Regions from separate parts of the Faecalimonas umbilicata genome, predicted to be linked through region 2. Evidence: a T-box and tRNA genes for the amino acid it is inferred to sense, from the RefSeq annotation. Region 2 holds a T-box; the other holds one or more tRNA genes.
What was found. The T-box of region 2 lies ahead of pheS (phenylalanine--tRNA ligase subunit alpha). A T-box ahead of a tRNA ligase gene usually reads a tRNA of that ligase, here a tRNA-Phe.
Positions count from the first base shown of each region.

Region 1 (4,213 bases), 1.1 Mb from region 2:
AATTGCCATGCCTGCAGCTTATGCACACTACACATTTGGAAAAAAAGTCCTTGCAAATATAGAAAATCCGGATATTCGGCGTATCATCACAGAACACCGTGCACTTTTTGACATCGGACTCCACGGTCCTGACATTTTATTCTTTTACAGACCGCTAAAGAGCAATCCAGTCAGCAAAGCCGGGCACTTGATGCACGCAGAAATTGCTGCTCCTTTCTTCCGACAGGCAAGACGTGTCATCAACCGGAGTAATAACAGAGAAGCATCCATCGCTTATATTCTCGGATTTATCTGCCACTACTCTCTCGACAGCGAATGCCACGGATATATCGGAGAGATGACAGAAACTGGAATCTCTCATACGGAAATTGAGACTGAATTTGACCGGAGTATTCTTCTCCACTGTCAGAAAGATCCCATCACAACAAAGACACTTTCTCACATCCAGGTAAGCAAAGAAATTTCTAACTGCATTGCACAGTTTTTCCCTGCAATTTCTGAGAAAGAAATGTTCGAAGCATTAAAATCATTCCGCTTTTATAACAACTTCCTGATCAGCCCTTGCAAAGTGCGCCGCGCAGTGATCAATGCTGCCTTTCGGCTCAGTGGAAGTTATGAGGAACTTCATGGTCTTGTGATGAACTTTCATCGCAATCCGGATTGCGCACCGATCTGCCGCAGACTCAGCCACCTGTATATCGAGGCAATTCCGGTAGGTGTCCGCCTGACCGAAAGCTTTTACAATGCACTTTCTACCGGAGAGCCGCTGGAAGAGCGGTTTGACAGAAACTTTGAATAACAATTTAACAAAGGAGAGTCCCCTATGGACAAGAATCAACTGACAAAACTGGAAAAATACTGGATCCTCTATGATATCGGAAATTCTGCATTTGTCCTTCTGGTATCAACGATCATCCCAATCTATTTCAAAAACATTGCATCTGCCAACGGAATTTCCCTTTCGGACTCCACCGCCTACTACGGATACGCTGTGTCTCTTTCGACACTGATCGTTGCAGTCATAGGTCCTGTACTCGGCACGATCGCAGATACAAAAGGCTACAAGAAACCACTTTTTACCTTCTCCATGATGGTCGGTGTCATTGGCTGTGCTGCTCTTGCTCTGCCGTCCTCCTGGATCTTCTTTCTGGCTGTTTTCGTAGTTGCCAAAGTTGGATTTGCTTCCAGTCTCATTTTTTACGATGCGATGTTATCAGATGTCACTACTGATGACCGGATGGATAACCTCTCCTCTCTCGGCTATGCATGGGGCTATCTCGGAAGCTGTGTTCCATTTATCGCAAGCCTTATCCTTGTGCTGTTCGCAGAGCCGATCGGACTGTCGACTGCTGCGGCAACTGCAATTGCATTCCTTTTAAATGCTGTATGGTGGCTGGTCGTGACGCTGCCGCTTTTAAAAAATTATAAACAGATTTACTATATTGAACCTGTACGCTCCCCGATCAAGAGCAGCTTTCAGCGCTTCGGAAATATCTTCAAAGAATTGCGCGAGAATAAAACCGTCTTTTATTTCCTTCTCGCCTTTTTCTTCTATATTGATGGAGTGTATACGATCATTGAGATGGCAACCTCTTACGGAAAAGATGTAGGAATTGACGACAACAGCCTGCTTCTGGCTTTGCTCCTTACTCAGATTGTTGCCTTTCCATTTTCGATCCTGTTCGGAAAACTGACGAAAAAATATCGCACGACAGATCTGATCTCTATATCGATCGTAGGTTATATCGGAATCGCTGCCTTCGCCCTGCAGCTGGATAAAACATGGGAATTCTGGTTCCTTGCTGTACTCGTAGCAGTCTTCCAAGGGGCAATTCAGGCACTCTCCAGATCTCATTTTGCCCGGATCATTCCGAAGAACAAATCGAGCGAATACTTCGGAATCTATGATATTTTCGGTAAAGGTGCATCCTTCCTCGGCACAATGTTGATGGGAATCACAACCCAGCTTGCCGACAACTCCAAAGTCGGTGTCGCCGTAATTGGAGGAATGCTCGTACTCGGATTTATGATCTTCCACTTTAAGTGCAGGAACGTTGAGACAAAATACTCTTAAAGCGTCTCATGACCCAACAACAGAAAAAGCAAATATAAAAAGAAAAGGGATTGCCGATAAAAATTATCATTATTATCGAAAATCCCTTTTCCTTTTGCTAAGACAACATTTCCACTGACAAAGAAAAAAAACATGTACCAACTGTACATGTTTCTCCAAAGCGGGTGATGGGAATCGAACCCACGTATCTAGCTTGGAAGGCTAGTGTTCTACCATTGAACTACACCCGCATCTGCTATAAAATTGTGATACTGCTTTGGTTTTCACCAAAGCGGGTGATGGGAATCGAACCCACGTATCCAGCTTGGAAGGCTGGTGTTCTACCATTGAACTACACCCGCACAGTGCCCAGAGCCGGAATCGAACCAGCGACACGAGGATTTTCAGTCCTCTGCTCTACCGACTGAGCTATCTGGGCAACTCAGTATTGCGCTAACAACAAAAATTATTCTATACTAAGTTTTCGGATTTGTCAATACATTTTTAAATTTTTCTTCACTTTTTTTACTTACACTTTCCATGCCTTTTTCTTTTTTCGTGAGGCTCTGGCTTCTCTTGATCTGTTCCTGACAGCTCTTTCAGCAAGTCTCTCATTTCCTTCATCGACATATTCTTCACTTCTTTTGCCGTAATTCTTGGATCCAACTCCTGAATTTCTAAAAACACCTTATATTTCCCACAGGAAAATCCTGCTTCATGCGCATTTTCTACTTCTTCTGCTTTTATATAATAGCAATAAATATTTTCGCTTTTGTTTGTACATCCCTTTATATGATTCAAAACTTCTTTTGATTGTATTTGATCATTAACTTTCCACTGAGAGCACATGATTAAATCGATTAAGTTCCAACTCCAGAGATGGATTGATATCGATGCTGATTTCTGCTGTTGGTTCAAAATAGAGCCAATGTCCTCGGTATCTGCATAATTTTTTAAATGTATCATGCAAAGTCGCCGAATCATATCCGAATATTGCTCGACTACTCGATTTACATCTTGCTCACCTTTCATGAGTTTTTCACCTGCTACTTATTTCGCCCTGCCCGATATCCTTGTCTGTGTCTCATTCCCTTTCCGTTTGTCAGAACTTCCCCTTGGCCAGATTTACAATGATCATAAATTCCATTTTGATCCTCATCCACATAGGAACAGACCACTTTTGCATTGTTACAGATTCCATTGCCATCGACATCTATAAAATTTCTTCCTTTTGCCTGTCCAGCAGCAAAGACACTTGCTGTCCCTGCGGAAACTACGATTATTGAAGTCAAAATACCAACTGTTGTTTTCTTCATACTCATAACGAAGTCCTCCCATACTATAAATGTAATAATTACGTTTCACTTATAATACGACTGTCAGGCAAAAATCTATTCCATATTGTTATTTTTTCTATTTTACGTACTTTTTAGTTCTTTCATCCCGGATGACCCCGCCAAAATTCATTCCATACCCAAAATCGTAAGTATGTCCTTCACTGTCTTCGTAGCATTCCATGTCAAATGCCACATCTTCTTTCTGTTGTTCAACCGTTTCCATATCCTTTGGAATCTGGATTGGCAGTAGTCCTTCGGGATCAAATGCTCCGGTAAGAACATCTAGCACAGCTGCCGGAGTCACTCCATATTCTACGAGAATTGCATCCGTATACGGTTCAAATTCTGCCATCACCATCGGATTTTTTAAGGTGACGATCGCAATGACTGGTTTTTCTCCCATCTCTTTTCTCATATTCAGAATCAGATCAAGATCTTCCTCATTTGCCGCCGTGTTCCACTTCCCTTTATACCCACGGTCCTTGGATGCTTCGAGCGGATCCCCTCCTGCAATACTTATCTCTCTTGCAGTTTTTGCCTCATATGGACGATATTGAAGTGTCACCGGAACGTAGCCGTTTCCACCATCTTCTCTGTCTTTCGGATCATATCCAACACTGATCGGGGATTCGATAAAACAGAGCGCGGCATCCGCTTCCCTCGGATCTTCTGTTATATGGAAATAAGATGCTGCCGCTTGTTTTGCCATCGGAGTCACTGTCTGATCCCCTGTCGGCATACTCATAAAGTTCAGATAAGAGCGTATATGTCTCTTTGGAATATAAACTTTGATTCCCTTTTTCAATGGAAGTACATGCTCCCT
Region 1 is NZ_AP031411.1:141,999-146,211, reverse strand. Features, by position in the region: gene ACGG81_RS00645 (zinc dependent phospholipase C family protein) at 8-799, shown strand; gene ACGG81_RS00640 (MFS transporter) at 824-2,074, shown strand; tRNA gene ACGG81_RS00635 (tRNA-Gly) at 2,234-2,304, opposite strand; tRNA gene ACGG81_RS00630 (tRNA-Gly) at 2,345-2,415, opposite strand; tRNA gene ACGG81_RS00625 (tRNA-Phe) at 2,420-2,492, opposite strand; gene ACGG81_RS00620 (hypothetical protein) at 2,579-3,085, opposite strand; gene ACGG81_RS00615 (hypothetical protein) at 3,100-3,375, opposite strand; gene ACGG81_RS00610 (glycoside hydrolase family 3 N-terminal domain-containing protein) at 3,467-4,213, opposite strand, start outside.
Region 1: it encodes a tRNA-Phe, which carries the amino acid that the T-box ahead of pheS (phenylalanine--tRNA ligase subunit alpha) is inferred to sense. The anticodon was not compared.

Region 2 (4,213 bases):
ACATTTGTTAAACTATTTTGGAGAAGAATGATTTGGGAGGGATACATATATGTGCTTTATTTGTGAAAGAATTCAGAGGATAAAAGAAGGGACAAATCCATATTTTGTAAAAGAACTGGAAACGGGATATGTTGTGCTTGGGGATAATCAACATTTTAAGGGCTATACATTATTTTTATGCAAAGAACATCAGACAGAGTTGTTTACATTAGATCATGATACCAAAATGAAATATCTGGAGGAAATGTCTATTGTGGCAGAGGCAGTAGCAAAGGCGTTTAGTGCAGAAAAAATGAATTATGAATTGCTGGGGAATGGAGATACGCATCTTCACTGGCATTTGTTTCCAAGAGTAACCGGTGATATAGAAAATTATGGAAATCATGGAAGAGGTCCTGTATGGTGGTATCCTATGGAATTGATGTACAGTGAAGAAAATATTCCTTCAGAGACAGAGTTGGAAGAAATGAAATCAAAGTTATTGCGTGAACTTGAAAGAGTGTTGTAGTGACAGGCTTTGTTATATCATAGTTTGTGAAAAGAGATTAGAATCAGAAGATTAAGATAATAGTGGGGGAATACATATGATTGCGGTATGGATTGTTGCGGTTACATTTACGCTTGTCGGGGCTTTGTACAGTTTCCCAAAATACTATAAGTTATTTACATGTAGGAGCTGTACGATCGGAAGGATTTTGGAGTCAAGAAGCGCTCTGGGAACAGATCAGAAGGGGATCACTGCCACATATGAGTATATGGTGGATGGAGTGCGGTATGAGGGCAGGACAGGATGGACAACCTTCGGAGTGTTCCGTCGAAATAGGGACTATACAGTTCACTATAATCAGAAGAAACCACAGAGATCTTATATCAGTGGCAGTGGAATTTACATTAACTGTGCACTGGGAACAATGTTTTTTCTTGTGGGGATCGGAGTGTTTCTGATAGGACTCTTTCTTTTGGCAGCATTATAAAGAAGGTTGCAGGCACGTATTGCAAAGTGTATATTAGTGGATTGAAAAGGGGACTGCAAATGAAAGAATTAAGCACATTGTGTTACATAGAAAAAGACGGAAAATATCTGATGTTACATCGTACAGTAAAGGAAAATGATGTCAATCGGGATAAGTGGATCGGTGTTGGCGGGCATTTTGAGAAAAATGAAAGTCCGGAAGAGTGCCTTTTAAGAGAAGTCAAAGAAGAGACCGGGTACACATTGACTTCATGGCAGTACCGGGGAATTGTAACTTTTGTATACGGAGAAGATACAATCGAATACATGTCTCTTTTTACTGCAGATGGGTTTGAAGGGACACAAATTTTGTGTGATGAAGGGGAGCTGGAATGGGTAGAAAAAGCAGCGATTTATGACTTGAATTTGTGGGAAGGTGATAAGATTTTCCTACGGCTTCTGGAAGAAAATCGTCCGTTCTTTTCGTTAAAATTAGTCTACGATACGGATGATGTATTACAATATGTAGCTTTGGATGGAAAGCGGCTTTGGCTGTAAATCGGCAGGTATCTTGCATTCTGAGATTCTGTTTTATGAAATACCACTTGACATCACAAAAACCTATGATAAAATAATAAGTGATTCAGACAATCAAATGAGTTATTGATAAATCAAAGGCGTTGAACGTGTCAGTAGAGAACTATTTTCTAACAGAGAGAGGAAATCATCGGCTGGAAGTTTCCTTTAGTTCAGATAGGGATCGAATTTCCCACGGGAGCTGCATTTTGGAAAGGATTCCAGGTGATTGATGCCCGGAACTTAGTAGAAGATGACGTATCTGCACGTTACGCAGTCCGAGAGCCTGACTCTTATGAGCAGGAATTAGGGTGGTACCGCGATAGACCTCGTCCCTTTTGGGGACGGGGATTTTTTTATTTAGGAGGAATCAGAAAAGATGAAGGAAAAATTACAGAGCATCCAAGAAGAAGCAGTCAGACTGATCCAGGCTGCTGATGCACCGGAAAAACTGAATGATGTAAAAATCAGATTTCTTGGGAAAAAGGGAGAGCTGACAGCAGTTTTAAAAGGGATGAAAGATGTTGCCCCGGAAGACAGACCGAAGGTTGGACAGCTTGTCAATGAGACGAGAGAGGCAATTGAAGAGTTATTAGAAGAGACAAAGACAAAGATGGAAAGAGCACTTCGTGAGGAACAGTTAAAATCTGAAGTCATTGACGTGACACTGCCATCGAAGAAAAATATGGTCGGACACCGTCATCCGAATACGATCGCATTAGAAGAAGTGGAACGCATCTTTATTGGAATGGGATATGAGGTTGTGGAAGGACCGGAAGTAGAATACGATGAATACAACTTTGAGAAGTTGAATATTCCGGCAGATCATCCGGCAAAAGATGAGCAGGATACTTTCTATATCAATAAAGATATCGTACTTCGTACACAGACTTCCCCGGTACAGGCGCGTGTGATGGAAAAGGGAGAACTTCCGATCCGTATGATCGCTCCGGGTCGTGTATTCCGTTCAGATGAAGTGGATGCGACACACTCTCCGTCTTTCCACCAGATTGAAGGACTTGTGATCGACAAAAATATTTCTTTTGCAGACTTAAAAGGAACACTGGAAGTATTTGCGAAAGAATTATTCGGACCAGAGACAAAGACAAAATTCAGACCGCATCACTTCCCATTCACAGAGCCGAGCGCTGAGGTGGATGTGACATGCTTCAAATGTGGCGGAAAGGGATGTCGTTTCTGTAAAGGATCCGGTTGGATTGAGATCTTAGGATGTGGTATGGTTCATCCACATGTATTGGAGATGTGCGGAATTGATCCGGAAGAGTACAATGGATTTGCATTCGGTGTCGGTCTGGAGCGTATCGCGCTGTTAAAATATGAGATTGACGACATGCGTTTGCTCTATGAAAATGACATCCGTTTCTTAAAACAGTTCTAAAACAGATTGGAACTCATCAGAAAAGGGCGGAGAAGCATGTGCAGAGAGGAAGACACAATTCTCCGGAAAGTCAGTTTTCAGGAAAATGGAAAAGTGAGAAAGACAGAAATATCGAAGTGAGAAAGGAATAGAAACATGAATACATCATTATCATGGATAAAAGCATATGTACCGGATCTGGATGTCACAGCGCAGGAATATACGGATGCGATGACACTTTCCGGAACAAAGGTAGAAGGATATGAAGTGCTTGATGCAGATTTGGAAAAAATCGTGATTGGGCAGATTGAGAAGATCGAGAAACACCCGGATGCAGATAAACTTGTTGTATGCCAGGTAAATGTTGGATCAGAAACCGTACAGATTGTAACGGGAGCAAAAAATGTATTTGAAGGAGCAAAAATTCCGGTTGTATTGGACGGCGGACGTGTGGCGGGAAGCCATGACGGAAAGCAGGTTGCAGGTGGAATCAAGATCAAAAAAGGAAAATTGCGTGGGGTAGACAGCTTCGGTATGATGTGTTCTATCGAGGAACTTGGATCTACAAAGGACATGTATCCAGAAGCAGCAGAAAATGGAATCTACATTTTTGAGGAGGATGCTGTTGTAGGAAGCAGTGCAATCGAGGCACTTGGAAGAAATGATGTCGTATTTGAATATGAAGTGACATCAAACCGTGTGGACTGCTTCAGTGTGGTTGGAATTGCAAGAGAAGCAGCAGCTACATTTGGAAAAGAATTTCATCCACCGGTTGTGACAGAGACTGGAAACAGTGAGGATGTCAATGATTATATTAAAGTAACTGTGGAAGATGTAGATCTCTGCCCGCGTTACTGTGCAAGAGTTGTAAAAAATGTCAAAGTGGGACCATCTCCGAAATGGATGCAGAGAAGATTGGCATCAGTAGGAATCCGCCCGATCAACAACTTAGTTGATATCACAAACTATGTGATGGAAGAATACGGACAGCCAATGCATGCTTATGATCTGGAAAAGATCGCAGGAAAAGAAATTGTTGTGAAGACTGCCAAGTCAGGAGAAAAGTTTGTGACATTGGATGGTCAGGAGAGAGAGTTGGATGAATCTGTTCTGATGATCTGTGATGGAGAGAAATCTGTTGGAATCGCCGGAATCATGGGCGGAGAAAATACGATGATCACAGATGATGTGCAGACTATGTTATTCGAGGCAGCATGTTTTGATGGAACAAATATCCGTAAATCCAGCAAAAAAGTGGGGCTTCGTACAGATGCGTCCGGAAAATTTGAAAAGGGATTAGATCCGAA
Region 2 is NZ_AP031411.1:1,986,506-1,990,718, reverse strand. Features, by position in the region: gene ACGG81_RS09470 (HIT family protein) at 50-508, shown strand; gene ACGG81_RS09465 (DUF3592 domain-containing protein) at 585-974, shown strand; gene ACGG81_RS09460 (NUDIX domain-containing protein) at 1,034-1,510, shown strand; T-box leader at 1,624-1,868, shown strand; gene pheS (phenylalanine--tRNA ligase subunit alpha) at 1,908-2,927, shown strand; gene pheT (phenylalanine--tRNA ligase subunit beta) at 3,063-4,213, shown strand, end outside.